Regions from separate parts of the Desulfitobacterium elongatum genome, predicted to be linked through region 3. Evidence: riboswitches for the same ligand, from Rfam matches in the RefSeq annotation. Region 3 holds a riboswitch; each other region holds the start of a gene.
The links. Region 3 has a riboswitch for lysine ahead of ACZ42W_RS03625 (amino acid permease). Riboswitches for the same ligand answer to the same signal wherever they lie in the genome.

Region 1 (10,174 bases), 740 kb from region 3:
ACATTCAATGCAAAATAATTATTTTACCATATTGTAAATTAAAATGTCAATACCGTTTTTTCGAAAATAATGATAAAAAGACTGGATTTTCCAAAAATATATGGTCTTACCCTAGAGATTTACTGTTTAGACAAATTCATCTCGAAAGAGAGGACCCTTGAGAGTAAAGGATTTACATATCTAGGAAAATAATCTATAATAAAACCTAGATGGACTCATCATATTCCCACATTTAGAGTCGAATAGGGTATAAAACAGCGGCTATCAAGCGAACGATAGTCGCTCTATGTTTATTGAGAAAAGGAAGGATAAGGACAAAATGGCTAGAATAATTGACATCACATCTGCTGACCGTGAACGTCTACTTAAACTCATTAACAAAGAGAGGGAATTCGGATCGGCTAAGAATAAGGACTATTTAAAAGATCTCGAACATGAATTGGAAAAAGCGAATATCGTATCCTCAGAAGAGATTCCACCGGATGCCATAACTATGAATTCGAAGGTTCTCTTGAGGGATTTGGACTCAGGGGAAGAAACGATGTATACTCTTGTCTATCCAGAGGATGCTGATTTGCTTGAAGACAAAATATCAGTATTGGCACCTGTAGGGACAGCTATCCTTGGGTTCCGAGAAGGAGATATACTTGATTGGAAGGTTCCAGCTGGTATCGTCAAGTTAAAAGTGGAAAAGATTTTATATCAACCTGAAGCCGCAGGGGACTATGAGCTCTAACTGAAATGGCGGAGAGACAAACGAGTCAGGAACTAAAGCAGTGTCCTGACTCTTACCTTATCTTAAATGAAGTGGATGAAAAGCGATGCGTTAAGAGAAGTGAATTTGGTAAGACTAATAGGCAAGACTTAATCAGCGATTGGATTCTCCGAGAAACTCTTTGAAGAATAATGTCTTATGGCCAAAAAAGAGGGAAATTAAGCTAAGGTGTAGAATAAAATCTTTTTAATCAGAAATGAATTGACACCGTATCGAAGATACACAAGCAAAGGGTGCGAATTCGGTAGGAAAGGTTGAGAACAGTGGAAAAGGAAAATAAGTCATCGAATTTCTTGCGCAATATTATCCTCGAGGACTTCAAGACGGGAAAGGTTGATCATATCGTAACCCGCTTCCCTCCAGAGCCGAATGGATATTTACATATCGGGCACGCAAAATCAATTTGCCTAAATTTCGATTTAGGAGATGAATTCAAGGGAAAAACAAATTTGCGTTTTGATGACACGAATCCGGTAAAGGAAGATACGGAGTATGTAGAGTCCATCAAAGAAGATGTGAAGTGGTTAGGCTATGATTGGGACAACCTCTTTTTCGCCTCAAATTATTTCGATGAGATGTATAAACGAGCCCTTCTTTTGATTAATAAAGGGAAGGCCTATGTTTGTGATCTTTCTGCAGAGGAAATTCGTAAAAATCGCGGGACCCTGACTGAGCCTGGTAAGGAAAGCCCTTGTCGGGATCGAAGCGTTGAGGAGAATTTAGAGCTTTTTGAGCGGATGCGTCAAGGACAATTCAAAGATGGAGAAAAAGTGCTCCGTGCCAAAATAGATATGTCCTCTCCAAATATTAATATGCGTGATCCTATCCTTTATCGGATTGCCCATGCGACTCATCATAATACAGGGGACAAGTGGTGTATCTACCCAATGTACGACTATGCCCATCCTCTGGAGGATGCCATTGAAGGGATAACTCACTCAATCTGTACCCTAGAGTTTGAAGATCATCGTCCTTTGTATGATTGGGTTATCCGTGAATGTGAGATGGAGCATGTTTCTCATCAGTATGAATTTGCTCGGCTGAATATCACTAACACAGTTATGAGTAAGCGTAAGCTTAAGCAACTTGTCGATGAAAAGGTTGTGGATGGATGGGATGACCCTCGCATGCCAACCATTTCCGGTCTGCGTCGTCGCGGCTATACTCCGGAGTCTATTCGGAACTTTGCACAAGCTATTGGGGTTGCCAAGGCAGACAGCGTTGTCGATGCAAAGATGCTCGAGCACTTTATCCGTGAGGACTTAAAGCTAAAAGCTCCACGGACCATGGGAGTGATACACCCCTTAAAAGTTGTGATCACCAATTACCCAGTAGGGCAAGTAGAAATGTTAGATGCTGAGAATAACCCAGAAAATCCAGAAATGGGAATACGCCAAATTCCGTTTTCTAGAGAAATCTACATCGAGCAGGATGACTTTATGGAGAATCCTCCTGCAAAATACTTTAGACTTTTCCCGGGCAATGAAGTACGCTTAAAGAATGCTTACTTTATTAAGTGTGAAGAGGTCATTAAAGACGAAACAGGGAATGTGGTAGAGATTCGGTGTACCTATGATCCAGAGACAAAAAGCGGCTCCGGGTTCACGGGCCGTAAGGTCAAGGGGACGATTCATTGGGTCGAAGCAACTCAGGCAGTACCCGCTGAATTTCGACTCTATGATTCTTTAATTCAGGATGAACAGGAAGAAGAGGAAGGAAAATCGTTCCTTGATTATATTAATCCGAACTCTTTAGAAATCATCCAAGGATTTATCGAACCGAATCTGAAAGAGGCCAGACCACAAGAAAAGTTTCAGTTCTTCCGTCATGGCTACTTCAATGTGGATACAAAATATACGACCCCAGAGAAAATTGTCTTTAATCTCATTGTTTCTCTGAAGAGCTCTTTCATTATTAAGTAAAAACTGGAAAAAATAAAAAACTCTCTTGAAGATTTCTTCGAGGGAGTTTTTTGTGAGTATACGCTGAAGAACCGTTAAAAAACCCTAAAGAAGCTACACGACCCCAGAACTTTCATACCTTAACTCAGATTATTATTTAAATTCACAAGAAAATCCTGAACATTCGTAACTATTGTCGTCACTTCGAGAGACCCACGGTCTCTGAGCTTATTCACTGCAAATTCTGCGACATCAATAGAGTAGATATAGACGGGGCGAATGTCACCGTCTTTGTCAGTATATGCAGGTGTCATATTCCCCGCAGCTATGGTATGGAGTTGAGTAGCCAGACAAATTAAGGTGGTTGCTTTCCGAGTATGTTTTCGCATCTCATCTTGCGCTTCATAGACATTGGGGAGTACAGGGGGAAGTGGGCCATCATCGCGAATGGAGCCAGCTAAGACTATAGGAACTTTTCTTTTCAAGGCGGAATAAACGACACCTTCAGTAACGTTCGATGAATCTATAAGATTTCCCAAGGAGCCTGCCTTACGAGCCAGGTTAATTATATCGAGATGATTGTAATGCCCATTGGGCTGGGATTCCTGGGTGTAGGTATTTTGGCCTAGAGCGGTCCCTAGGATGCTCGCCTCAAGGTCGTGGGTAGCCATTGCGTTTCCCGCAAGGATCGCATTCACATACCCTTTATCGATTAAAGCTGCGAGTGCCGCCCGAGAATCGTAATCAAAGACGACTGCAGGACCCAAGACCCAGACAATATAGCCCTGCTCCTTTTCATGGCGCAATAAGTCATAAAGATTATTATAATCTTTTGAATAGGCCGTCTCACGGGAACGACCGGAGCGGAAAGCAAAGACATCGGTATTGCCATCCTTCGAGGCAAAGCCTTCAGCATAGACATAGATTCCTTCGCTCCCATCCTCTGTTCGTCCAAGAACAACACGATCTCCCATTTTGAGATTGCGAAATTCAATGATTTGGATGGAACCATCTTGAAGGAGAACTGGGACACAGTCCATTCGACTCTGCGAGGCAAGAATCCATTGGTCGTTAATCTTAAAATACTCGGGATAGATCGACATTGCATGGAAATTCGCAGGGGCGACTCCATCCTGAAGGACTTCAGCGAGGAAGGCATTTGGAGCACTTGCAAAAGGTTCGCGATTGAGATCAGGCGGGATAAAATGGGGAAGCTTAAAGCTCATAGAAATTCTCTCCTTTGAAACAGTTGTCTATAAACGCTAGTCTATCGATATTATATACAACTTGATTCACATCATATGTATTAAGTGAGATAAGAATTAGACGATGTGTTATAAGTCTGGATCTGAAACGCCTTTGCCATAGTGAAGCCTATGACCTAGAAGATAAATCGCGACTCCCGATAGATGGCAAGGTATAACAGATGAGAGTAAATAAATGAGCGTGAACACTGGGTAAGACATAAAAAAGGAATCCTTGAGGATTCCTTTTTTGGTATACATTATGAGGGATTAGATATTGGGCCGGGTTTTCCCTGAGTTACTCTGAGCAAATCCTGGGATAAGGCAAAGATCTGTAGGCCCCGTGTTCCAGCACTTAGGGCTATTTTTTCTTGGGTTAGAATATCTTCTTGAAAGTAGACTGGATATTTCTTTTTGGTTCCAAGAGGAGATACTCCTCCTCTAATGTAACCGGTAAGGGGTTGGACGTCCTTGAGATGGACCACTTCTACTTTTTTGTTACCACTCACTTGTGCTAAGGACTTCAGATTAAGTTCATAATGAGCGGGAATGCAGGCAATCAAAACTCCGGTCTTATCTCCACGGGCTACAAGCGTCTTATAGATCAGCTCTGGAGGCATACCGACTTTCTGCGCAACGCTGACTGCAGAAAGATCAGACTCATCGACTTCATAGGGAATGAGTTTATAAGGAATTCCAGCCTGGTCAAGAATCCGGGCCGCATTTGTTTTTTGAGCCATAGTAATACATCCTTTCTGTGAAATCCTTTCCAGAATTCCTATCTTAGACTCACTATAGGAAAAGCAAGGTTCGCCGTCAAGTCAAAAGGCTTGCAGTTTGAGGAAAAGGGAATTATAGCATGATTCTTCCAATTCTCTTGGGTCTTATTGTCGGGCAACCGATAAGGAAACGAATTAATGAAACGAACTTTAAGAAACTTGTATAATGCTTTGCTTTTTATTATAGGAATCACCTCAGTGTGGGAGCCAGTAAAAATCTTTTTGTCTTGAATGGCGAACATCTTTTTAACGATAAAGGGCATTCTAAAAGCAGAGAAGTATTTAGGGATTTCGACTTTTAAGTTTTTTAAGCGTTTGTAGTACAAGGAGGGATATCTAATATGGATGATGATAAGAACAGCGGAAAAGAATTGAATCGTCAGATTTGGGAACCCGCTGGAGTGGTGAGTGTGTCAAATGACTCAAAGGGCATGAATTATGGGGCCAACTCAAAAGAGACTAAAAAAGGGGGACAGCTCACCTTAGAAGTGGAAGAAGTGCTTCATAATAAAGGGATCATGGAAAACTTGGCTGAGAATACGTCCAAGGATAATCTCCATTAGAAAAACTCCACGAAGAATTTTAGAAGGATTTTCTTTAGGATTTTTCTTCCAAAAAGAAAACTTTTGATGGTATGTTGACATAGACTATGACTTGTCGCATAATAGATAAATAATTCATAAAGTGAATGATAGAGGTGCGGTGAATTAAGAGTAATTATCCTGAGCAGGTCAGCAATGAAGGATAAAGAAAGGAATCACTGCCGAAGCGAAGGTTGTAGACAAAGGACCTTTAGCTGGTCTTGTATTGAAAAAATGCAAGACTGTCATCGGATATCCGGTGGAGTGCTATCTCGTATAGTAAAAGGTAAAAGCCAATACTTTTGCCTTATGGCGGTTACGAGCATGCTCGTAACCGCTTTTTAATAAAGACGGGGCGCGACCATTCACCAAAGTAAGGAGAGGAACGGATTATGGCCGAGAGAGAATTACCGTTTAGCCAAGAACAAATTAAAGAAATTATTGCACAGTATGGGACACCTTTTCATATCTACGATGAACAAGCCATCCGTGATAATGCACGGAGGCTCAATGCTGCTTTTTCCTGGGCTCCTGAATTTAAGGAGTATTTTGCGGTAAAGGCTCTCCCCAATCCTCATATTCTGAGGGTTCTCCAAGAAGAAGGTTTTGGAGCGGATTGCAGTTCACTCGCAGAGTTGATCCTTGCTGAAAAGGTACACATCTGTGAGGAGAACATAATGTTTACCTCGAATAATACTCCCGCTGAGGAGTATGAAAAAGCAAGGGAACTATGGGCAATTATTAACCTTGATGATATTAGCCATATTGATTATCTTGAGAAACACACTGGAATACCGGAGCTGATTTCTTTCCGCTATAATCCTGGCCCGCTTCGTTCAGGGGGAAATTCCATCATTGGGAATCCTGAGGATTCAAAGTATGGGTTGACAAAGGAACAATTATTTCAAGCGTATGAAATCGTTAGAGAAAAGGGTGCACAACGGTTCGGACTCCATACGATGGTCGTTTCAAACGAATTGAATCCAGATTACTATATAGAAACAGCACAAATGATATTTGATTTGGCCCTTGAGTTGAAGGAGAAAATCGGGATCCGACTTGAATTCGTAAACTTCGGAGGAGGAATCGGAATTCCCTACCGTCCGGAAGAAGAACCCGTCAATCTAGAGTATCTGAGCGAAGGTATCAGAAAAGCATATGAAGAGAAGATTATTCCTAACGGTTTAGATCCTTTGAGAATATCTATGGAATGTGGACGAGTGATTACGGGTCCTTATGGTTATCTTGTAACTGAAGTTCTGCACAAGAAAGATATTTATAAAAATTACGTCGGTCTTGATGCGAGTATGGCGGATTTAATGCGTCCGGGGATTTATGGAGCTTATCATCATATCACCGTAATGGGAAAGGAAAACCGGGCAAAAGATCATGTCTATGATGTAACAGGAGGGCTATGCGAGAATAACGATAAATTCGCTGTGGATCGCGAACTTCCTCAAGTGGATATCGGGGATATTGTGGTCATTCATGACACAGGCGCACACGGGCATGCCATGGGCTTTAACTATAATGGGAAACTACGTCATGCAGAGTTATTACTCAAACCCGATGGTAGCGTGAAACTCATCCGCCGGGCCGAAACCATTGAAGATATCTTCGCTACACTTGATTTTTCCAATCTCTAAGTCCTTAATTTTACTGGAATGAAAGTAAATTCCCTTTATTCAACAAGCGACTACAGGAGCAAGTCTCCTGTAGTTTTTGTTCATTAATGAGAAGGTGATGCCCTAATTTTGGAGGTCGTACAAGCCAGAGAAAGTCATATGTTCTGCTGTTTAATTCACCTCGGATTAATTCCTAGAAAAAAAGTATGAATTAAGATTGACAAGATAAGCTCATTGGAATTATACTATGGTTAGTAACGAGAATCGTTATCAATAAGAAACTTAAAATAGTCACAAACATAAAGCTGATTTCAAATGGATTTGATGGGAGGAGAGATAATTATGACTCTTGATACTGTAAAACGAGGTCAATCCTTTACCATAACAGACATTGCTAGTGATTCGGTTCGCGCTCAGGCAATCCGCTTTGGAATTGGTACTGGGGAATGGCTGGTCTGCGAAGAAGTTGTGCCTGCAGGACCTATAGTTGTCCGAAAGAACCGCCAGCTTATTGCGATGGGGCGTAGCCTAGCACAAGGAATCCAAGTCTCAATTAACTAAGTTTAGTACAAGATTTAACGTCACAAAAGTTAACTTAAAGAGTCAATCTCACTAATCGTTGAGCGTTTTAAACGATTGAGTTCCTTCACTAAAATGATTAACCGGCTTAAATTTGTGAACCGGGTTCTTAATGAGGAGATGAAACACAATGGCACATTGTCATGGAGCAAATGTACAGATCGATGCTCCAGAAGGAGCCCGGCGAATTGTTTTGGCCGGAAATCCGAATGCAGGGAAATCAGTATTTTTTAATAACTTAACAGGGATGTATGTTGATGTCTCGAATTATCCGGGGACAACACTTGAGATCTCCTCGGGTCGTTATCTAGACGATGTAGTCATTGACACACCAGGCGTATATGGAATTTCTTCATTTAATGATGAGGAACGTGTCGCCCGAGATGTAATCCTTTCAGCTGACGTGATTGTTAATGTTGTGAATGCGGTGTATCTGGACCGGGACCTTTTCTTAACTCAACAAGTCATCGATACAGGGATTCCAGTTATCGTTGCCTTGAACATGGTTGATGAGGCCGAAGCCCAGGGATTGAAAATCAATATCAACCACTTAAGCGAATTATTGGGTATTCCAGTCATCCCGACCGTAGCCATCACGCGGAAGGGAATGAATGAACTTAAACAGAAAATCTTCGACGCAACACCCGGTCATATCGATGCTTCGCTTGAGACGGAACTTAAGGAAATAACCCAACAAGGAGTGCCCCAGGCTGAAGCGCTTCTGATCCTTGAAGGGGATACGGCTGTAGCAGAACGTCATCAGCTTCAACCGATGAATCTGCGTGAACAAGTCTACCAGACGCGGCGCAAACGGGTCAATATGATAGTGGCTGAAGTTGTCCGTGAAGAAAATAAAAGTGTAGCCGTTAGCCAACTTTTGAACCGGATTATGATTAAGCCTTTTACCGGGATTCCAATCCTACTGGTTGCCTTATACTTAATGTATAAACTCATCGGGGTTTTTGTGGCGGGAACAGTTGTGGGCTTTACAGAAGAGACCGTCATGGTGGGATACTTCGAACCCTTCATTCGTTCAGTCGTCGGGCACTTTATTCCGGAAAGTACTGTATTGGGAACTATATTGATCGGTGAATTTGGGCTTTTAACGATGACCTTTACGTATGTCTTTGGCTTACTCTTGCCTTTAGTCGTAGGGTTCTACTTCTTTCTTTCCCTTTTTGAAGACTCGGGGTATCTGCCACGAATTGCGACATTAGTTGACCGGGTACTCAGTGGGATTGGACTCAACGGCCGGGCGGTTATTCCCCTTATTCTTGGATTCGGTTGTGTGACTGTGGCTACGATTACCACGCGTCTACTCGGTACGGAGCGTGAAAAGAGGATTGCCACCTTTATATTGGGGTTAACAATTCCTTGCTCTGCCCAACTAGGAGTTATCGCTGGAATGCTTGCTTTTGTAGGGCCAGCGTATGCAGTTCTCTATGTGGCTGTAATTTTTGCAATCTTAGTTTTGGCTGGAACCGCGATGAATACCCTATTGCCAGGAAAATCTTCTGACTTGCTGATTGACCTACCACCTCTGCGCGTGCCCCGTTTGAAGAATGTATTGACAAAGACTTGGATTAAGTCTTATCAATTCATTATGGAAGCGTTTCCCCTTTTTGCTTTCGGCGCGCTCTTGATTAGTGTACTTCAAGTAAGTGGTATACTTGTGGCCATGCAAAATCTCTTGATGCCTCTAACCGTGAATTGGCTTGGCTTGCCGAAGGAATCCGCTACGGCGTTTATTATGGGGATTGTGCGACGTGACTTCGGGGCAGCAGGTTTAGCAGATCTCCCACTAACCTCAATCCAAACGATTGTTTCATTGATAACGATTACCCTATTCGTTCCCTGTATCGCCTCAATCATGGTCTTGTTTAAAGAACGCTCTAAGAAAGATGCTGCTATCATGTGGTTGAGCACTTGGGTCATCGCCTTCCTCGTGGGAGGGATCGTTGCTCAGTTATCGAAACTGATTGGAACTACGACCTCTGCGCAAGTTCTTTTAACGGCAGTAGCATTTTGGGGAATCGTTCTCGTGCTAGTTTTTACTTTCAAAACCTATCGGAAGAAAAGCAATATGAGGGATAAAGAAGGGAGCTCCTTAACAGCAAAAGGGGTGGTATAACATGTTTTGGACGAAGAAGAGTAATGATGAGCAATTAAGTACTCACGCAGAGGGGAAATCGACGCCACTGAGTAACTCATCTTGTTGCCATAACGCAAGATGTCCGCGGTGTGGATACTCTGTAGAAGGGCTGGCCTTAGTTTGCCCGCGTTGTAGGGAACAACTGCCCCGTGGGTGTTCAGGGAATTGCTCGGGGTGCGGAAACTAGGGTATAGGCTTCCGTGCAAAGGTTTTATTCTACACCTCACTACTTTGAAATAGGTATGACTAGGAAAAGGTTTTGAACCTAATATAAGAGAACCGAGGCAAGCTGCCCCGGTTCTCTTTTCCCATATAACATTATTTTTTATACTAACCTACTATACTTGAATACCTGAAGATTTTCCGGTCGTTTCGATAATTGTTATCGAAAAATTTAGTAATCCCATGCAATTTTAATATTAAAGATTTAATATCATGAGAATTCACTAATGTTCAGGATATCTTTTTTCTCTGGCTTTTTTAGTTAGGACATAGTTATATGGGCCTAACAGAAATTAGAGAATTAGAGGCTAAGTTT
Region 2 (10,174 bases), 2.3 Mb from region 3:
AAGTTTGCGTATTAGTTGTATTCGGTGTAGTAGTAGCAGTTCCACATCCTGTAAGTACAAGTGTAAAGGTTAACATGATTAAAATAATTCTCTGAAGTGATTTTTTCATTTAATATTATCTCCTCTCATTTATACAAGCTCTACAGTATCTTCAAGCAAAGCCGACCTGTACCCAGAAGTACCGTACCTTTTGCTTTTTGAAAAACCTGTCTCCCTGATTCAAGGACCCGTTTCGAACATGACCTTTCCAGTAGAAGAAGTATCATACCCCACTTGTCGCTGTATCGCAATCTGAAAAGCAGAAGAGTTTAATATATGAAGGATCATCTTCCATACTTCTGATTTGGTTACCTCATGCAAAGTGACCAAATCATAGCGTTCGTTAAAGAGGGGAATAAAATCAAGGCCCATCCGGTGGGCGGCAGATTGAACACCTATTCCCACATCCGCTTGACCATTGGCAACACAGCTCGCGACTCCAAAATGGGTTTGCTCTTCGTTTTCATAACCTAGAATTGCGGCGGGTGAGATTTTAGCGGCACGTAAGGCGGCATCCAGCCTTAAACGGGTGCCAGAGGCTTTTTGACGGTTTATAAATCGCACGTTGTCGTTCTGTAAGTCCTCCAAGGATTGAAGCTTCAAGGGGTTTCCAGGTTGCACTATCAGCCCCTGAACTCGTTGAACCAAGTTGATAAGAGTTACCGATTCTCCGGGAAGAACATAGTGAACGAAAGGTAGGTTATACTCTCCCGTTTTTTCATCCCAAAGATGGATTCCAGAGATATCGGCTTGACGGCGAAAAAGAGAAAGAAGCCCATCCATACTTCCTTTAAAAGAAAGATGGAAATCCATGGGGATAGAGGAATGCTTTAAAAAATCAGCAAGCAACTCGACAACGGGATCGTGGCTCCCAACAAAGTGTACATGCGAAGGAGTTAGAATCTCTGTAGGTATCATCTGATCAGAAACCAACGAATCCGCAGGATTGTGAAGTTGCGAAGTCTGATCTGGAGAAAGTCCTCCTTGAAGTGAGCGATAGAGGATCTCCGGATCGATACGAATTTGCCGGCCAATGCGTTGTACCGGAATTTCCCCACGCTTAATCAGTTCATAGAGGGTGTACTTTGACACCTTTAAGAGTCTTGCTGCTTCCTCGACAGTTAGGGGAGACAAGTTGTTCAATCTTTCACCTCCAGGATTTGAGATAAATATTACTATAGTGGTAGTTTTTACGGTCATTATAGATTAAATTGACTAACTATTCAAGAAAAATAGTTGGATTTGGTTTGATTCAGTTGGATTAAGTTTGATTAAGTTAGATTTGGTTTGACTAATTACCTTTTTCAGTTCATCATCGAGTTCAAGCGATATATCGTAGTACTTTGCCTTGAAAGGGTAACGGATTAAAACCATAGGAAACATATTAATACCACTAATCTAAGTGGTATCGATGTGTTTTTGGTGTTTTTCCTATGGAAAAACCTCAAAGCTAGGTTGACAGAAATAATATGTTACTGTAGAGTAAATGTATAATTTAATAAGGCCTCACTCTTATAGGTGAGGTAGAGGCGCGACATTTAACAGTCTTTAGTGGAGTTTGAGACGCAGTGATACTAAGGAGAAGGAAAGGTCGCCGAAGCTTGTAATAATCTCATTGTTACATGCTGGGTCTGCAGTTAAGAATTGCAGGACTGTCTCAATAAGCTTCCCAGTTTATTGAGTTGTGCTATCTCATTTGGGATAAGAAGGGGGAATTAGGGGCAACTATACATATGCGACCTGAGTTCAACTCAGGTCTTTTTTGTTTAGTAAAATGCCTAAAGAATTTAAAAATACAACAAACTATTATTTTTATAGAAAAGAAGGAGAGGATTATCATGAGAAAAAAATTATCATTATTTTTAGCACTGTCTCTATCCGTGATGATGTTATTAACAGGATGCGGATCAAGTAGTAATTCAGAAAGCGCAAAGGCCCCTGCCGCTGCAAAAGGAACCTTCAAGGTAGGCCTTGAAGCTGGATATGCACCCTTCAACTGGACTCAAAAGGATGCATCCAACGGAGGGGTTAAGATTGATGGCAATGCAGAATATGCTGGTGGATATGATGTAGAAATCGCTAAAAAAATTGCTGCAGGTTTAGGAAAAGATTTAGTTATTGTTAAAACGGAATGGGATGGCCTTGTCCCAGCATTAACTTCTGGCAAAATTGATGCAATCATCGCAGGTATGTCACCCACAGCAGAACGTAAGCAAACCATCGACTTTTCAAATATCTACTATAAATCAGATTTAGTCATGGTTGTTAAAAATGGCGGGAAATTTGATGGGGCTACTTCCATTCAAGATTTTAAAGGGGCAAAAATAACTGCGCAACTCAACACCTTCCACTATACAGTAATCGATCAGATTAAAGGTGTAGATAAGAAGCAAGCTATGGATAACTTCCCTGCAATGAGAGTTGCTCTCGAATCAGGAATAATTGATGGCTACGTGTCTGAACGCCCAGAAGGCGTAAGCGCCTCTGCTGCCAATAAGAACTTCAAGATGGTAGAATTTAAAGACGGTTTTGTTACATCACCAGATGATACGGCAATCGCTGTAGGTGTCGCAAAAGGTAGTGAATTAACTCCAAAAATCAATGAAGTCTTAGCAGGAATCTCAGACAAAGATCGTACAAGTATTATGGATACTGCTATTAAGAATCAACCAGCAGCAAAATAAGAATTACTGCGGCTGAATAAAGATCATTGAAACCGGCTACATTTAATGCAGTCGGTTTTATGATGTTTTTTAAGGAGGAAAAATATGTCCTTAGAGTGGGTAATAAAAATTCTTTCAAATAACTGGCCAATGTTCCTTCGTGGGGCAGGTGTGACCTTAGTAGTTTCTATAATTGGTACTATTATAGGTTCGGTAATTGGCTTATTAATTGGGGTAATCCGTACAATTCCGATGCCTGAACGTGGGCCAAAAAGGTTTATTCTCAAAGTTATTAATACGATTCTTTCAGCCTATATCGAATTCTTCCGTGGGACCCCAATGATTGTACAAGCAATGGTTATCTATTATGGTTCTGCACAGGCCTTTGGTATACAAATGAACCAGTTCGTGGCAGCAATCTTTATTGTATCCATCAACACTGGGGCCTATATGTCAGAGATTGTTCGCGGCGGTATTGTTTCAATCGATCGAGGACAATTTGAAGCTGCTCATGCTATCGGAATGAATCATGTTCAAACGATGGTCAATGTTGTACTACCTCAAGTTATTCGTAATATTTTACCGGCAACGGGTAATGAATTCGTCATTAATATTAAAGATACTTCCGTGCTTAATGTAATTGCAGTATCGGAGCTATATTTCCAAACCAAATCCGTCGCAGGGAATAACTTCAGATATTTCGAATCTTTTTTCGTGGCATGTATTCTCTATTTTATCATGACCTTTACAGTTACACGGATTTTGCGTTATATTGAAAGAAGGCTTGAGGGTCCAGAGAATTTCATTATGATTGGCAATCAAATGCAGGTAGAAACAACTGAAGATATGCTGCGTCGAATGAAAAATAGCGATGGGAACAAATATTAGAGAAGGAGGAGAGACTTTGGAAAAGGTAATTGATATCCAACATCTAAGCAAATCCTTTGGAACGAATGAAGTGTTGAAAGACATTGATTTTTCGGTAAGAAAAGGAGAAGTGGTCTGCATCATTGGCTCCTCCGGATCGGGAAAGTCTACTCTGCTTCGTTGCATTAATCTCCTGGAAAAACCAAGTGGGGGCCAAATCATCTATAACGGAGAAAATATCTTAGATGATCAACATGATATCTACGCCTACCGAACGAAGTTGGGCATGGTATTCCAACAATTTAACTTGTTTAATAATCATAATGTATTAAGCAACTGTGTCGTGGGGCAGATAAAATTGTTGAAACGTTCCAAAGCTGAGGCTGAAAGGGTTGCTATGAAATATCTGACAGTCGTTGGAATGGAACAATATATTAACGCAAAACCAAGACAGTTGTCAGGTGGACAAAAGCAACGTGTGGCTATTGCTCGTGCACTTTCGATGGATCCAGATGTTATGTTGTTTGATGAACCAACTTCAGCCCTGGATCCTGAAATGGTAGGAGAAGTATTAAAAGTTATGAAGGAACTTGCTGAAACGGGCCTTACCATGTTAGTAGTGACTCATGAGATGGGATTTGCAAAGGAAGTATCTGATCGTGTAGTATTTATGGATAAAGGAGTTATTGCTGAAGAAGGAAGTCCCGAGCAAATCTTCAATAATCCAACCCAAGAGCGGACCCGGGAATTTTTAAAACGCACCTTGACACAGATGTAATAAGGAGAAGGCTACATGTGCAATAAGGATAAGTCAAAAATTAAGATATCCCGTAGAACTTTTCTAAGAGGAAGTGTTGCAGCTATTGCTTTGTTAACTACAGGAGGTTTATTAGCCGGCTGTAATCGGGGTTCGAAGGGATCTGACCAAAGGGTAGCTGTAATTACTCAGAATAAGCAACAAGTTGAGAGCATTAACCTTGCCTCTGAAAAGGAAACTAGAGAAATACAACTCAAGGGAGTTAATGTTGTCGTTCAAGTAGAGCCAGGAAGAATTCGGTTCTTAAAATCAGATTGCCGAGATCAAATTTGTGTAAAGGCAGGATGGTTGAATAAAGAAGGGGATTTAGCTGCATGTCTGCCAAACAAAGCCATAATAGTTGTAGGATGAGATAGCGAAAGACACCAAGTGCATTCCTTGGTGTCTTTTTAATTCGCCGCGTGCTGCTTCCAGGAATAATTTCAGCCAAGACAGTAGGATTCAAACGGTATACTAATACACTTCTATGTAGTAAAATAATAGTATAACAGAGATTTTGAGGAGACACGTAATACTCTGTGGTGAGATGAAGACAGGACTACAGCTCTCATGGAGAGTTATATAAGAAAGGTTGATCGACATGATATCAGAAAAAATGCAAGTACAGGTACAAAACAGCTCAATCATTCGAGCCATGTTCGAGGAAGGAAAAAGACTAGCTGCAATTCACGGAGCGGAAAATGTCTATGATTTTAGCCTTGGAAATCCCAATGTTGCATCCCCTGAAGAAGTGAAAAAGGCGATTATTGAGATTATCAATAAGGAAGATGCTCTTAGTATACATGGGTACATGAATAACTCAGGTTATGAAGATGTAAGAGCAGCAATTGCAAAATCTATCAATGATAAATTCAGTACCGCTTTTACTCAAGATAATATTCTCATGACGGTCGGCGCAGCAGGCGGGCTTAACGTTATTTTCAAAACCTTACTTAACCCGAAGGATGAAGTCCTTACTTTCGCACCTTTTTTTGGAGAATACAGAAACTATGTCAGTAACTATGAGGGTGAATTGCTTGTCGTTCCTGCAAATACAATTGATTTTCAGCCTAATCTAGAAGAATTCAAGAAGAAGATAACCCCGAAAACTAAAGCGGTTATCATCAATTCACCTAATAATCCAACTGGCGTTATCTACTCGGAAGCAACCATAATTATGCTTTCAGACATCCTGAGGGAGAAGCAGAAGGAATTCGGGACAGATATCTATCTTATTGCAGATGAACCTTATCGCGAACTTGCTTATGATAACGTTGAAGTTCCTTATCTAACCAAATATTATGAGAACACGATTGTCGGATACTCCTTCAGCAAATCTCTTTCCTTACCTGGCGAAAGAATAGGGTATTTGGTGATTCCTAATCAGGTTGCAGATTACGAAAATATTATTGCTGCAGCGAATATTGCCAATCGCATTTTAGGCTTTGTCAATGCTCCGTCGTTATTCCAGCGAGTGATTGCGAAGTGCTTAGATGCAAAAGTGGATCTAGAAACCTATAATAGAAATCGAGAACTTCTTTATAATGGGCTTTCCTCTTACGGTTACCAATGTATTAAACCCGAGGGAGCATTTTACCTGTTCGTTAAAACGCCCATTGAGAATGATATCGAATTCTGCAACCTAGCCAAGAAAAAGAATATTCTTATTGTACCAGGCACTTCCTTCTCCTGCCCTGGGTATGCTCGTATCGCCTACTGTGTGACGTATGAGACCATTGAAAAAGCCTTGCCAGGCTTTAAGGCTTTAATCGAAGAAGTGAAATAGAGTCAAGGAAGAAGTATCCCTTCGAATGAAAGGCGCCTCTTCAGAGGAAAGTAAATTCCCTGGAGAGGCGCCTTTTGCTTTACTTTATTTTGCTGAGTTCGAAAAGGATCTCGAGAGTTATTACGGCTTTTTGGGTTGCTTTGGTTTTTTTGTTTCTTTCTTGGGGCGGCTCTTATCACCCATCAGAATGCACCCCTTTCGTGCTTTATGAGACATGTATTTCTACAAAAACAACTAAAATTCCTGCAGTGAATCAGGTCAAGTTCTGAACAATTAATGCATCTGGCAGTGAAATGAAAAACGATGATATAATGTTAAGAGCATTTATACTAAAGGTATGGAGAATATATGGTTATTAAGGAAAAACTCAAGCAACTTCCACAAAGACCCGGCGTCTATAGGATGCTTGATTCACTGGGAAATATCATCTATGTGGGCAAGGCAAAAAACCTAAAGAACAGGGTATCGCAATATTTTCAGAATCAAAAGGATCGGGATCCCAAAGTCGCTGAGATGATACAAAATATTCATACGTTTAATTATGGAGTGACAGATACGGAATTGGATGCATTCATAGAAGAATGTCACCTTATCAAGGAAGTGAAACCAAGGTATAACAGGCAGATGAAGAATGATCGAAAATATTGCTATATAAAGATACCGTCTGAACAGTATCCTAAACTGACTATAGTCCATGAAAAAGTAGAAGATGGCGTAATATATTTTGGACCCTTTACCAGCACACATCAAGTGGAGACAGCAGTACAATACTTGAACGATTTCTATCCTATACGAAAATGTACGAGTCCAAGATTAGGTAAGAGGAAAAATGGGTGTCTGTACTGGCAATTGGGAAAGTGTTTGGGTGTTTGTACCGGGCAAGTAAGTCCAGAGGAATACAGGATCTATATCGATAAAATCCAGCAACTCATAAACGGGAAGGATAAGGTAGCTATCCAGGAACTTTCTCAAAGGTTGGATATGGCCATTGAGAATCTTGAATTTGAGAAGGCGGCTCAATACAGGGAGTATTATCTAGGACTTCGACATGTCATAGGAAAGCAGCGATTAGTTCAATCATCGAGTAAGAATAAGAATATCTTGGCAGTTGAATTCATCGACTCTGAATTTGCAAAATTGTTCCTGATCAAAGGGAACAAGCTACTTTATGGAAAAGTATTTAATAGAGAAACGGGCAATAGTCTAGAGTCTAGTCAGTTCCTCAAAAGATTGATCCGGGATACGTTTGTGACGAATAAAAGTGAACCTCATAATTTGTCACAGCAGGATATTGATGAGGCGCAAATTATTAGTTCATACCTGAAAAGGAATAGGGGAAGGGTCCTTAGTTTTTGGATACCAGCTACTCGATTGAAGAATGAAGCATCTATGGATACCACAGTTATAAAGATAATAACTCGGATTACTTCTGGACATTCGACAGAGGGGACCGTAATAGAAAAGTTAGTTTAAACTCGCATAAGGCGGGTTTTTTTATGATAATCTATTGTAACGGATATTACAATATGATAATATTCATGTAACGGATATTACAGAGGAAGTGTATGTATGGAAAAAAGAAAATGGCTAGTGTTAAATTATAATCTACCTACGGAACCCTCAAGATATCGAGTAGCAACCTGGAGGGGCCTCAAAAAATTAGGGGCAGTGAACGTTCAACAATCAATGTGGATTTTGCCTTACAATGAGATTAATTACTCTGCTCTACAGAAAATAGCACAAGAAATTGAAATAAACAGTGGAGATGCGCTCCTGATGGAAAGCGTATGTGTTGAAGAGAGATATGAAGAAAAAGTAATGCTGAACTTTAACACGATTAGAGATGAAGAGTATAAGGAATGCATTAGTGAATGTGAGGAATATTTAAAAGAAATTGAAAAGGAAATCTCAATAGAAAAGTTCACCTTTGCTGAGCTTGAAGAGGAAGAGGAGGAGCTTCAGAAGCTGATATCCTGGTATAACAAGATTGAAGCAAGGGATATCTTTCATTCTTCAGAGAGAAATTTCGCTAAGGGAATCCAAGAGCAGATAAAGAACGCCTTTGAAAGGTATAGTAAACTGGTTTATCAACATAATGAATAAAACACGCTGGAATTGAATTGAGTGAGGGTGGATTCAACATGAATGATAACAACTCTGAAGCATTCAATCATGAGAATAAAGGGAAGGGAAAAAGGATTCTGGGACTAGATCATAATATTTTCTTCGTCGGAATTACCAGCTTTTTAACGGATACAACAACAAAAATGATCTATGCGATTATGCCGCTGTTTCTAATGACTTTAGGAGCAACGAAAACAGAGCTTTCTCTCATTGAAGGAATTGCGGAAAGCACTGCCTCCGTGCTTAAAGCTATATCTGGCTGGTGGAGTGACAAAATTGGCAGAAACAAGCCTTTTATGATCATAGGGTATGCGTTTACAGCGATACTATCTCCCTTGTTTTCCATGGTTACATCTCCGCTGCAGGTGCTGATGGTCAGATTCACTGAAAGGGTCGGGAAAGGGATAAGAACTGCTCCGCGAGATAGCTTAATTGCTGGCTCCTCAGCTGAGAACGAAAAGGGGAGGAGTTTTGGTTTTCATAAAGCGATGGATAATAGTGGAGCAATTCTTGGGCCACTTTTAGCTGCGGGCATATTATTACTATTTCCTGGTGATTATCGTAAGGTATTTATTTTTGCAGCAATCCCTGGATTATTAGGTCTGTTTTCAATTATCTTCTTTGTGAGAGAAGCAAAGAAAGATAAAGCGGAACTCCTAGGTAAAATTTCTTTTAAGGACTTTTCTCCAAAATATTATGCTTTTCTAGGGATTGTTTTTATATTTACACTAGGGAATTCGACAGATGCCTTGTTGTTGATCAAAGCTAGTGATATAGGAATTCAGGATGCGTTTATCCCCATTATCTATCTAATATTCAATGCCGTTTCAGTGATATTCGCTGTTCCCGCCGGGATATTATCGGATAAAATTGGCCGAGAAAGACTCATCATCTTCGGGTATTTACTCTATTCAATTATATACTTCGGTTTTGGAAGGACGAACAGCCAAGGTGTTCTTATCCTACTCTTTGCTTTATACGGCCTTTATAGTGCAGCGACGGATGGAGTCCAGAAGGCTTTGGTTTCTGACCTTATCGATAAAAATAAGAAAGGTACAGGTCTTGGGCTGTACAATTGTCTTGTAGGAATAACGCTCCTCCCAGCCAGTGTAATTGCGGGTCTTCTCTATGATAACGTTAATAACAGAGCACCGTTTTACTTTGGTTCAATCATGGCTCTCGTTGCCGCTCTACTTATGCTGATATTCTACTGGAAAAGGAAACAAATCTTGAAGGTGAGGGAATAACCGCGGCCCAACCGAATTTATAAATCGGCTGGGCTGTCTTTCAGTGTTTAATTTTTCGGTATAATTTCCTATAAGAAGGAAATTTCTAGCTAATACCGAAAATTTATAACTAAGAGGTACAGCCTCAAAGGAGGTAATAAACATGAAAAAAAGAATAAATGCACTCTATTTTTCTGCAACGGGTACAACAAAAAAAGTAGTATCTGATATAGCAAAAGGAATTATAGAAAATTGTGATCGCAAATTTACTTTTAATAGTATTGATTTTACTTTACCGGCAGTTAGAAAAGAAGAAATTTCTTATCAGGAAGAAGATGTTGTCATCATCGGAGTTCCTGTTTATGCAGGAAGAGTGCCTAATATATTACTAAACTATTTAAATTCAATTAAGGGTAATGGGGCAATGGCTATTCCTGTAGTTGTTTATGGAAACAGAAATTATGATGACGCTTTAATAGAGTTAAAAGATATACTTGAATTAAACGGTTTTAAAGTGATTGCAGGAGGAGCGTTTATAGGAGAACACGCATTTTCTGAAACCCTTGCCAAAAACCGACCGGATGAAAAGGATATGGTCATAGTAGGTGATTTTAGCAAGCAAATTTATAAAAAAATAATAGCTCAAGTTGAAATTATTCAATCGGTCGATGTC
Region 3 (10,174 bases):
TTAGTAACCATGATCTCAAGCAGTAATTCGGCGTCCCCTTTGCCGGTTTTTATACCGACTTCCGTACCGAGGCATTCCTTCAAGCCCCAGGAAAGCTGTTCCCAGGTAAGCTTGGCTGACTTCTGCCAAATCTTTTGCGCCTCAAAGGGCTTTACTCCTAGTATGCGAGGGGCTTCATCAAGAACCCGCCCTTGCTCGCGCATAGCGTTTGCCCCTAGAAGCAGCCGAACTTGACGTGATAACAAGGTCAGGACTTTTAGGGGATGCTCTTCTCGTAAGACCTGATGGAGCTTTTGCAACGCAACTGCTGAGGAACGGGCTGCTACAGCATCCAGAAGTTCAAAAACAGTCGCCTCCAAGGTTTGGGGAACAATGGCTTTCACATCTTCTGTACGAATCATTTCTCGGTCCCCTACATATAAAACGAGCTTATCGAGTTCTTGGCTTAAGACGCCCACTTGATGTCCAGTCCACTCGAGAAAAAGTGTTCTTACCTCTGGTCGCATGGTTTTCCCACGGGCCTTCAGTTCACTCTCGAGCCAAACCTGCCAATCTTGGAGTCGCTTTGGGGTCCCAAATTCTAGGATGACTCCCGCTTTTTCGATGGCTTTATAAAATTTCCGTCCTCGATTCACACTTTGCGCAAGGAAGACAAGACACGTTCCTGGATTAGGATTTTCTAGATAAGGATAAAAGGGCTCTAAAGCATCCCCTTGACCCTCTTGAAAATAGGGAATATCCTCGACAATCAGTAATTTCCCACTAAAAAAGGAAACGGTATTTGCAATCTCCACGATTTGTTCCGGAGTCGCACTCCGTGCAGGTAAGGTTTCTATCCCACTTCCAGAGGGATCATTCACTAGATAATTTTCTTTAAGTACTTTGATTGCTTCTTGGATGAAGAACCGTTCCTCTCCATACCATAAGTAAACCGGAGGAACCTGATTCTTCGCTATGGCTTGGCGCACCTGTTCTACTTCCCGCATTTTTTGCCCCCTCCTACTCCACCATTTTAATGAAGAATCCTTTTAATTGCAATGAAGAAGAGTAGACACTCCATAGCACATAGGCCCTGTGTGTAAAAAGAAAAAACCCCTTCAACACGTGAAGGGGCAAAAGAAAGAGGAGGAGAAAAGAGATGTTCTCTCCTATTCTTACCAGAGTTAGGAATTTCATACCATATTATGAAAAAATATTTTCGAACGTCCTCACCTCTACTTCAAAATCACATTCTTCAAGAGGAATCAGTTTCGTTTTGTGTTTGATTTTATACGCTAACCAGACAACGAGGAACAAGACTAAGCCAATGTAGGATACAAGCATCGAGTTCCAGTCAATCCCGTCGGCTGAAAATGCTTGGTAGCCTTGTCCAATAATAATAAAGATACAGAGGATCAAAGCTAAGAGAGGCCCAAAGGGGAAGCCTGTTGCTAGAAAGGGGAGGTCACTTAAGTTACGGCCTTGGGCAATATACGCTTTACGGAAACGATAATGCGCGATGGAGACGTCACGATGAGTGCGTTAACAGGAACTCCCCTATTATCTAATTTCCCTAGGAATTTGGGTGCTTTGCCATCACGCGCTAAATCCCAGAGCATACGAGTCGAAGCGTATATGCCCGAGTTACCCGCTGATAATACAGACGTCAAGATGATTGCATTCATTAAAGAAGCAGCAAAGGCCAGACCCGCTCTTTCAAAAACAAGTGTAAAGGGGCTGACTGCAACCTCTCCACTTAAAAGGCGAGGGTCAGTAAACGGGATAATCATTCCAATGACGAAAATCGCTAAAATATAGAACAAGAGAATGCGCCAGAACACTGACTTAATTGCTTTTGGAATATCCTTCTTCGGATTTTCACTTTCGCCGGCGGTTACCCCAAGAAGCTCAGTTCCTTGGAAGGAGAACCCAGCAACCATGAAGACCCCTAGGATGGTAAAGAACCCGCCATTAAACGGACCTCCATCGGCGACAAAATTAGAAAATCCAATCGGATCCTTGCCCCCCATAATGCCAAGAATCATTAAAAATCCAGTGATAATAAAGATAATAACCGTCACAACTTTAATCATGGCAAACCAGAATTCCGCTTCACCAAAGCCTCTAACTGACAAATAATTGAGTAAGAACATCACAGCTAACGCAAGCGCACTCCAAAGAATAGAGGGGCTATTGGGGAACCAAAACTTCATAATTAGAACAACTGCAGCTAATTCGGCTGCGATGGTAATTGCCCAGTTATACCAGTAATTCCAGCCAATTGCAAAGCCAAAGGAAGGATCGACAAACTTTGCTGCATAGACGCGGAAAGAACCCGCTACCGGCATGAAAGCCGCCATCTCGGCGAGACTGGTCATTAAATAATAAACCATGATTCCAATACCTGCATAGGCAACAAGTGCTCCGCCAGGTCCAGCCTGGTGAATCGCACCACCACTTGCAAGAAACAAACCTGTTCCAATGGTTCCACCTAAGGAAATCATCGATAAATGGCGAGCCTTAAGATTTCTTTTTAATTGGTTCTGTGGAGCTGAGGCGCTCGAGTTTTCCATGAATTTAACACTCCTTTATGCTTAGAAAAAAACAATAAAAAACAGCAGTCAAAAAATCGACGCTGTTTATATTAATAAACCCGCTCAATTCTTCCGAAGATAGCTCTCCACCGTTTTTTTGAAAACGGGACAGTAATGTTCCTATTCGATAACATCACCAGCTTGAAATTCAAGGAAAATCCTCAAGCTTCGGCAACTTATCCTTTCAAACGTAGTCATCGATATTCCTGTATCTCGTCCGTTTTACTCTTATACGTTGCGACCTCTAACCCATCGGTGAATGAGGAAATATTTATATTATTTGTTGATATTTGTAACTTACCGTCGTAAGTATAATTTATAACGCAGAATCTTAAAATAGCAATTTTTATGAAAAAAGAGCCAACCCATCTTGAACATTTTTCCACTATCTAAAGCCCTTCGATTCAAAAGGTTAGGCTAAGACCGCCCACTCGACTATATCCTTCCGGGAAGAACCTCGATTCCTTCCTCATCCAGCCTTACTCGAATCGTTCCATTAACATCTGTGCGGTACACAGGAACCCGTCGTTCTTGCCAATACTGGAGCACTTCAGGTGTAGGATGACCGAAGGAGTTTTTCCCAACGGGAATAATAACCGCTCTGGGATCAATCTGGTTGAGCCAATCGAGATCTAACGAAAAACGACTTCCGTGATGAGGTACCTTGAAAAGATCAGCCGAGAAATCTTGACCGCTTTCTAGGATTTCCTTCATTTCCTCTGCTTCCATATCCGCGGTTAAGAGCACACTCTGACCAGCTCGGTTCAACAAGCGTACGACTATGGAATTATTATTCTCATCTGAGTGGGTATCCGTTAAAACCTCTCTCGGAGCTAAGACATTCAGTTCAATATCAGAATCTAAAACCAGCTGGTCCCCCGCTTCCAACCTCTCGATCTTTTTATTCGCCAAGAGTTTTATAAGTTTTGAAGTAAGTCCACTCTCTTCTCCCCAACTCTTTCCTTTCAGATCCCCTTCATCCCCTAGATTCTCTCCGCTGAGCCAGTCCCGTCCATCCTCTGGCACCCCGACCCAATCGACAGGGATCGTTTCTAATACTGCCGCTGCGCCCCCGACATGATCCGCATGAGAATGTGTCAGGATGAGCGCATCTAAATGTTTAATTCCAATTTGAAGAAGATAAGGTACAATAATCCGTTCCCCCGCATCAAATCGTTGACTCTGGGGTCCCGTATCTACCAAAATTCTCGTCCCTTTCGGGGTCTCAATCAGAATGCTATCCCCCTGCCCCACATCGATAAAGGTAACTTCGAGCACCCGTGGAGTATTCCAAGGACTCCATAGAACCAAGAGGACTATAAGAACGAGGGGCGCACGTTCTCCTTTGATCCCCACCCTCCGTCCCAAGCCGGCAAGTGCCGTGGTTGACCTTATTCTATCAGGTAACCCTACATGAGCGGCAGACAAAATTGCCTCTAGAAGTGGAGTTACCCTTCTTCTCGCGTTAGCACCCCAGACTCTAACCGTAAACCGTACTCTTTCCTTTCCAACAAGCGAGACTAGAATTCCACCATACCAACACACCCAAAAAAGAGCTCCTGGATTGATAACCCAAGCGTCTGCTAAAGGAAAACTTGCCAATCGGAAGAGCAATCCACTTACTGCAGAAAGCAGCCACAGACTCACTTGAAAAAGAGGGAGTCCTAATGGGGGTAAAAAGGAAAGCAGAAGCCCAAATATCCCAAGCTCAAAGATACTCCCGATAAGGAAAAGGACGAGCAAATTGGCCACTAAGCTGATAAAGGATAAGCGATGAAACGTTGTGATTAAGAGCGGCAAAGTTGCGATTTGTGCTGCACAGGTCATGGCAAAGGCAACCTTCAAACCTCGTGGCCATTTTCTGATCCCCTGAATCGCCACTAACTTTGGACTTAAGTTAAGAATCCCCCATGTCGCCATAAAGGATAGCTGAAACCCAATATCTTTAAGCATCAGTGGCTGCCAGATAAACAGAAGAAGTGCAGCGAGAAAAAGCCCCCGCAAGGAATTCCCTCTCCCCGAGCCGAGCCTTCCTAATAAAACGAAAATTCCCATCACAGTTGCTCTGAGGATGGGTGGATTTCCTCCACAAAGGATGGCGTAAAAAGAAAGGACAGCGATACTTATTCCAGCCCGTAGTGGAATTGGTAAAAAACTGAGGGCTCCCCAACAAAGGAGTAGAAGAAAGGCAACATTAGAACCTGAAGCTGAGAAGACATGATATACTCCTGTAACCCGATATCGTTCCAAGTCTTCCTCTGGAATTCGGCTCGTATCCCCAAACAAAATCCCTTCTAGAACTCCGCTCTGATCGCTCGGGATCAGCTCTAGTAGCTCATGTACATGCGTTCTAACTTTCCAACTCAGCGGAGCTATACCTGGAGAAACTATTTCCGTAGCGCCTTGTGCAGTTAACCCTCCGGAAAGCCCACGCACGGCATAATACAGAGGAAGATCAAATTGTCCGGGAGTTCCAGGGGGTTTAGGATGCTCCAATTTGGCAGTATATCGTAGAACATCACCGGGTCGTACATTTCGCCAGCCCTCTGGTAACTCCCCTTCTGAATTCGGGTAGACTTTGAGGCGATATTTTTTCTCCTGAAAATTTAACTGCGCTTGTTCCTTTGGACTTGAAGGCTGTGATTTTTCTAGTTGAGTAAGAGCCGTTTCGGGTATAGATAGGGGGTCTAATATTTTAAAGTCCCCCGTTGCCCCCTCCTCATTCGTGCTCCAATCCGTTAATTCACCTACGACTTGAACTCGGTTTATTAGAAGAGGTTTTTCCAATCCTGCATTTCCGGTCATCCCATAAATAATCCCCACAAGAAATCCAAGGCCTAGTATCAGCATTTCAGGGCGAAAAGAGGGACCGAAAAAATCCCGTGGCTTCCACAGCCCTATCAGAATAACAAGCAATAGAAAAATCCCCAGAACAACCCATCGCATGATTTCTGGGGTAAATATACCGATCATCCCTCCGAGGAGCAAAGAGGCCAGTCGTCGGGTCCAAAGGTCTCTCATGGGCCAACCGAAACCATCGAAGCCATTTTTTCATAGGTTTTTGCTCCGATTCCAGAAACCTTCTGCAAATCCTCTGGCTTCCCAAAGGCACCATGCTCATCGCGATACTGGATGATTCGTTCCGCAAGGGCAGGACCGATTCCAGGTAGCTTATCTAACTCCGTAACTCCTGCCGTGTTGATATTAATCATTCCTGAGGCTGAATTTCCTGCACCTATCGAGCTTGACACACCCGTACCGGATCCAGTACTCGCATTAGTGCTTGGCACAGTTCCAGGAGAAGCGGCACCTGTCTTAGGCGTAGCTCCTGCACTAGGAGCTGCAATAGGACCTACATTCGTACCAGAGGTATTCCCAGAATTCGTAATTCCTAAAGGTTGCGTCACAGGCTTAAGAGGAACCGTTATTTTTTGGCCATCCTTCAGTTTCTCTGCCAGGTTCATTTGATCGACATTCGCTTCGGGTAGTGGGCTCACTTGTTTCAAAGCATCATTAAGACGGGCATCCATCGGTAGACGAACAAGGCCTGGCTTTTCTACCGCGCCTGATACATAGACGACGATTTCTCGACTCTGACTTGCTTTTTCAAGTGTAATCGAGGAATTATGGGGCAAGAAGAATTTCCAAACCGCTGCTAAAAGCAAAATCCCTAATACCACCCACCATGCATAACGGATTTTCCGTTCCAACTCTTTCTCCCCCCATATTATCTCCAATTACTGCTTACTCACTTTTGATACAGCTTTCTTCACCATACTTCCCTTTTCTTCTCCACATTTCCATAGAATTCCTGTCTCGAAATCCAGCAAGGTTTGTCGATTTGTCGAAATCGCACAAATCATTCCATAGCAAAGGTACAACGCCCCCAGAACCCCATAAAGCAAGCCTGCATTGCCCACAGCAACCAACAAAATTCCAAATCCCCCGCTTCCGGCAGCAATTCCAAAGTCCAGTGCGTTCTGCTGCAAAGAAAGTGCTGTCGTATGCTCATGAGCCTTAACTCTTTCTGTCATCCAAGCCATCAGAACAGCAGTGCTGCCATAATAACCGGCTCCGGCAAGTAGCCCGGCCGGATAGAAGAAAAATGTCATTTGAGGTAGAAGGGCAAACAAAATCATCCCGCTCCCTAGAGACAAAAAAGCACAGACCGTCAGCCGCAAACGACCGAACCGGTCAGAAAGCCAACCGAAAGCAAAGTTGGCAATGATCCCACCTAAAGAAAAAAGGGTAAAAAAGAAACCCGCATTGTCCACATTTGTATAATTGACAACAAAGGATATGGCAAAAGACATGTAGATTCCGTAACTAAGTGCCGTGATGAACGTGGTGCCAACAAGCAAAGGACATTTTTGCAACAAGGGCAGAAAATTAATCCTCGGACGCAAACTTAAATCCTTTTCTTTCAAGACTTGCTTCTGGGGCCCGATTACCTTCGCAGAAATAAAAAAAAGTGCCACCATACCCAAGAATGCCAAAACAGCCATACTCTTAAAAAACAAAGAATAACTATAATTTCGAATATACATAAGAGCGAAAACGGGCCCGACCATTAATGACAGAGATGATACCATTCGTAAAACACCAATATATGTACCTCTTTGACCACTGCCTGCACAAGCGGCTGCCGTTGCCAAAGCAGCAGGAAAATAGGATGCCAGCCCCACTGCCTGAACCAAACGCAATGCGACTACTTGCCAAACTTCAACCGCGTAAAAGAGTAAAACAGCGGCAAAGAAAAAAGAACCACTTCCGAGGAGCATTACCAGGCGCCTGCCGTATGCATCAGCCAAAGGTCCAAAAAAAAAGCGTAGGAGTACAGCTGCAACTAAAAAGAGCGCCCCCTGTAACCCTGCTATTATCTCTGTACTGCCCATGCTGATCAGCAGTAGTGGCGTCGCCATCATAAATATAGTGTTGTACGTATAAATAAAGAAGACTGAAACCAAGAGGATCAAGAAATCTTTGACCCTCCCCCCCTGCTGCTCAAAATGCAAACTTGCCATCTCCTTTTTATTACGGAGCCAAACATTTTAGCTCAACATCTATAATGCGTATTCCCTCAGCCGATCCAAATCAGTGACGATTAGGCCGCCTCTGTGCTTTCGAATAAGCTTTTCCTTCTGAAATGTCGACAATGCATTGCACACGCTATTGCGGCAGACACCAATCATAGCGGCCAATTCCTCGTTTTTAATGGGAATTAACATTTCACCTTGCTTGTTTTTCGGATACTCGTCAGCTAAAAGAACCAAGAGTGCGGCTAGTCTCTCCGCCGTGTTATATAAAGAGATATTAACAATTTCCTCCGCCTCAATGGCCATATGGTGAAAAATATAACTTGTTAGAGCAGACAAGTATTGAGGATTTCCAAGAATATAATTGTAAAACAGAGAAAATTCCATTGCGTAAAGTTTCGTCGGTAATATGGCTGCCGCCGTTGTCATCGTCATCTTCTCTTTGGATAGATTTTGAAATCCCAAAAGAGAGCCATTGGTATAGTAAAACAATACTTTTTCCCGTCCCTCTTTTGTGATGACATGCAATTCGACCATGCCGTACTCAATGAAATAACAGTATTGATGCAGTTCTTTTTCACGCCAGAGGATTTCTCCTTTTCCTAAATGGCGTACAGTGCAAGGCACTAGCTGTTTGGCAAAAATTTCCCGAATACTTGGACCAAGGTCGTCATCCTTCAGAAACTGTTGCATAATTTTTGCCATGTGACAGCCCCTCCCTTAGTATTACATCATCCAATAACTTTCACTTTTCACATATCTCTGGTTATCCTGGATGTAGAAGCGGAGGGCAAGGCCCTCTGCTTCCACGATTTACTTAATATTTCGCAAAACATAAGTTATTATAGGTTCTACATGTCATCATAAGTGAAGTGAAGAATCTCAAGTAAACATTCTTCACTCGTTAAGAATTTCAATGTCCCTGAAAGATTTCCTAAAGGGTTCTCCTTTCTTATAGGGACGCTCCTTTACTTATAGATGCACTCCTTGCATAAAGAAGATTAAACGGGAAAAAATCTCGCCGATCACCACGCAAGCCAAAAAGGACCAAGCTGCACTCTTAATTTTCATTTTATCACGCCAAGCCAAATAAGCAATTGCAGCCGGTACGAAGAGACCAATTCCCCACCGCACAACATCCATTCCGACAGTTGACGGCAGAGTGACATACATGGCATCGAATTTCAGATGCACTACAAAGGCCACCGAAACGATAATCTGCATGAGTACTACGGCTAAAGCAAAGGAAGCCATCCTGCTTCCTGCTGTTTTCTCTCCTTGTTGGGAACTGAGAAAGTAAACAAAGGCTACTCCCAGTAAGAGCGCGCTGCCAAAATAATAGACGATGGTCACCCCGCTACTCCAAGCTGGGAAACCGGCAGCTCTCACATAAACTAAGGAACAGACGAGGAGAAGTCCGCAAGAAAGGAAAGCTCCTACTGCATAAAGAGTCTTCGGTATATTTTGGCCCTTGAAAGCCATAACAACTGCAATAAGTAAAGTAACGCCCAAAGCAATGGACCAAAGACCCTCTTGAGCAATCATGGAACCTGGGTTGCGGAAAGCGTTCAAGAAACGGAAGGGTTTCCCCAAATGACTGGCAGAGGCCAGCATCGCTACCCCCCAACACAGCAAGAGCAAAAGCATAACCAGACGTGTTGTTTTCTGGCTCCCCTTTTCCGAGGGTAACCCATTAAACTGCCAAAGTCCATAGCAGAGAAATGTACCTGTACAAAAGCCAATCAACAGCGTAAAAACTACCAAGGAAAGATTTATTTCTGCCATGTCTACACCTCCTAAATATAGTAAACGGAAGGAACCGTACCTAAGTGTGGTAATAGCGGCTGTGCATGTTTTGCTGCAATTAGACGGGATATTTCGCTATTTGGATCACTGATTAAGCCGAATGAACGGGCTTCTGCCGGACACGCTTCCACACAATAGGGTTTTTCACCCTTTGCTAAGCGCTCATTGCAAAAGGTACATTTGGCCATCACGTTTTTCTCAGTGTCCAATTTAGGGGCATTATAGCCACAAACCCAGACACAATATTGACAGCCGATGCAGACCTCCTGATTTACAGAGACAATACCATTTTCATCTTTGTGCATAGCCCCTGTGGGACAATTTTTGGTACAAGCAGGTTCGGCACAATGATTACATATGCGCGGCCGAAAAGCCAATACTGGATTAGGAAATTTCCCTTTGGGCTGATACATTACTTTGCTCCCCATGGTTTCCACACTACTCCAATAGGCCTTTCCCGGAACCTGGTGGTTGATTTTACAACATACGACGCAGGTTTGGCAGCCAATACATCGCGTCGTATCGATGACCATCCCATATTGTTTTGCTGACATCGCTCACGCCTCCTTACGCTTTCTTTATTTCGACCAGTACGTCATAAAACGCAGAGTTCGTCTGGCTGATAAATTCTTCCACAGGATTAGGGGTATAATGGGTTAGAGTTTGCTGATTGCCTTCAATAAATTGTTCTGGGGTCCAGCCGTTAGCGATGGCCGTGATTCCAGGTGCAATTCCTTCCGTAACAAAAGCCTTCAGAAC

Region 1: another riboswitch for lysine. It lies ahead of lysA (diaminopimelate decarboxylase); the one in region 3 lies ahead of ACZ42W_RS03625 (amino acid permease).
Region 2: another riboswitch for lysine. It lies ahead of ACZ42W_RS15690 (transporter substrate-binding domain-containing protein); the one in region 3 lies ahead of ACZ42W_RS03625 (amino acid permease).

The regions. Positions count from the first base shown of each region.
Region 1 is NZ_AP038772.1:51,372-61,545, forward strand. Features, by position in the region: gene rnk (nucleoside diphosphate kinase regulator) at 320-736, shown strand; gene ACZ42W_RS00300 (glutamine--tRNA ligase/YqeY domain fusion protein) at 1,039-2,697, shown strand; gene ACZ42W_RS00305 (putative NPN-dependent ornithine cyclodeaminase) at 2,817-3,902, opposite strand; gene ybaK (Cys-tRNA(Pro) deacylase) at 4,181-4,660, opposite strand; gene ACZ42W_RS00315 (hypothetical protein) at 5,041-5,262, shown strand; lysine riboswitch at 5,384-5,558, shown strand; gene lysA (diaminopimelate decarboxylase) at 5,673-6,926, shown strand; gene ACZ42W_RS00325 (FeoA family protein) at 7,248-7,466, shown strand; gene feoB (ferrous iron transport protein B) at 7,615-9,615, shown strand.
Region 2 is NZ_AP038772.1:3,306,724-3,316,897, reverse strand. Features, by position in the region: gene ACZ42W_RS15700 (ABC transporter substrate-binding protein) at 1-109, opposite strand, end outside; gene ACZ42W_RS15695 (substrate-binding domain-containing protein) at 220-1,182, opposite strand; lysine riboswitch at 1,556-1,737, shown strand; gene ACZ42W_RS15690 (transporter substrate-binding domain-containing protein) at 1,878-2,723, shown strand; gene ACZ42W_RS15685 (amino acid ABC transporter permease) at 2,808-3,590, shown strand; gene ACZ42W_RS15680 (amino acid ABC transporter ATP-binding protein) at 3,607-4,347, shown strand; gene ACZ42W_RS15675 (NusG domain II-containing protein) at 4,363-4,737, shown strand; gene ACZ42W_RS15670 (pyridoxal phosphate-dependent aminotransferase) at 4,967-6,151, shown strand; gene ACZ42W_RS15665 (GIY-YIG nuclease family protein) at 6,500-7,624, shown strand; gene ACZ42W_RS15660 (Chromate resistance protein ChrB) at 7,721-8,254, shown strand; gene ACZ42W_RS15655 (MFS transporter) at 8,293-9,522, shown strand; gene ACZ42W_RS15650 (EFR1 family ferrodoxin) at 9,665-10,174, shown strand, end outside.
Region 3 is NZ_AP038772.1:793,177-803,350, reverse strand. Features, by position in the region: gene holA (DNA polymerase III subunit delta) at 1-986, opposite strand, end outside; partial or broken gene ACZ42W_RS03625 (amino acid permease) at 1,183-2,552, opposite strand; lysine riboswitch at 2,645-2,828, opposite strand; gene ACZ42W_RS03620 (ComEC/Rec2 family competence protein) at 3,009-5,594, opposite strand; gene ACZ42W_RS03615 (ComEA family DNA-binding protein) at 5,591-6,283, opposite strand; gene ACZ42W_RS03610 (MFS transporter) at 6,311-7,597, opposite strand; gene ACZ42W_RS03605 (Crp/Fnr family transcriptional regulator) at 7,637-8,314, opposite strand; gene ACZ42W_RS03600 (dimethyl sulfoxide reductase anchor subunit family protein) at 8,582-9,394, opposite strand; gene ACZ42W_RS03595 (4Fe-4S dicluster domain-containing protein) at 9,406-9,969, opposite strand; gene ACZ42W_RS03590 (molybdopterin-dependent oxidoreductase) at 9,983-10,174, opposite strand, start outside.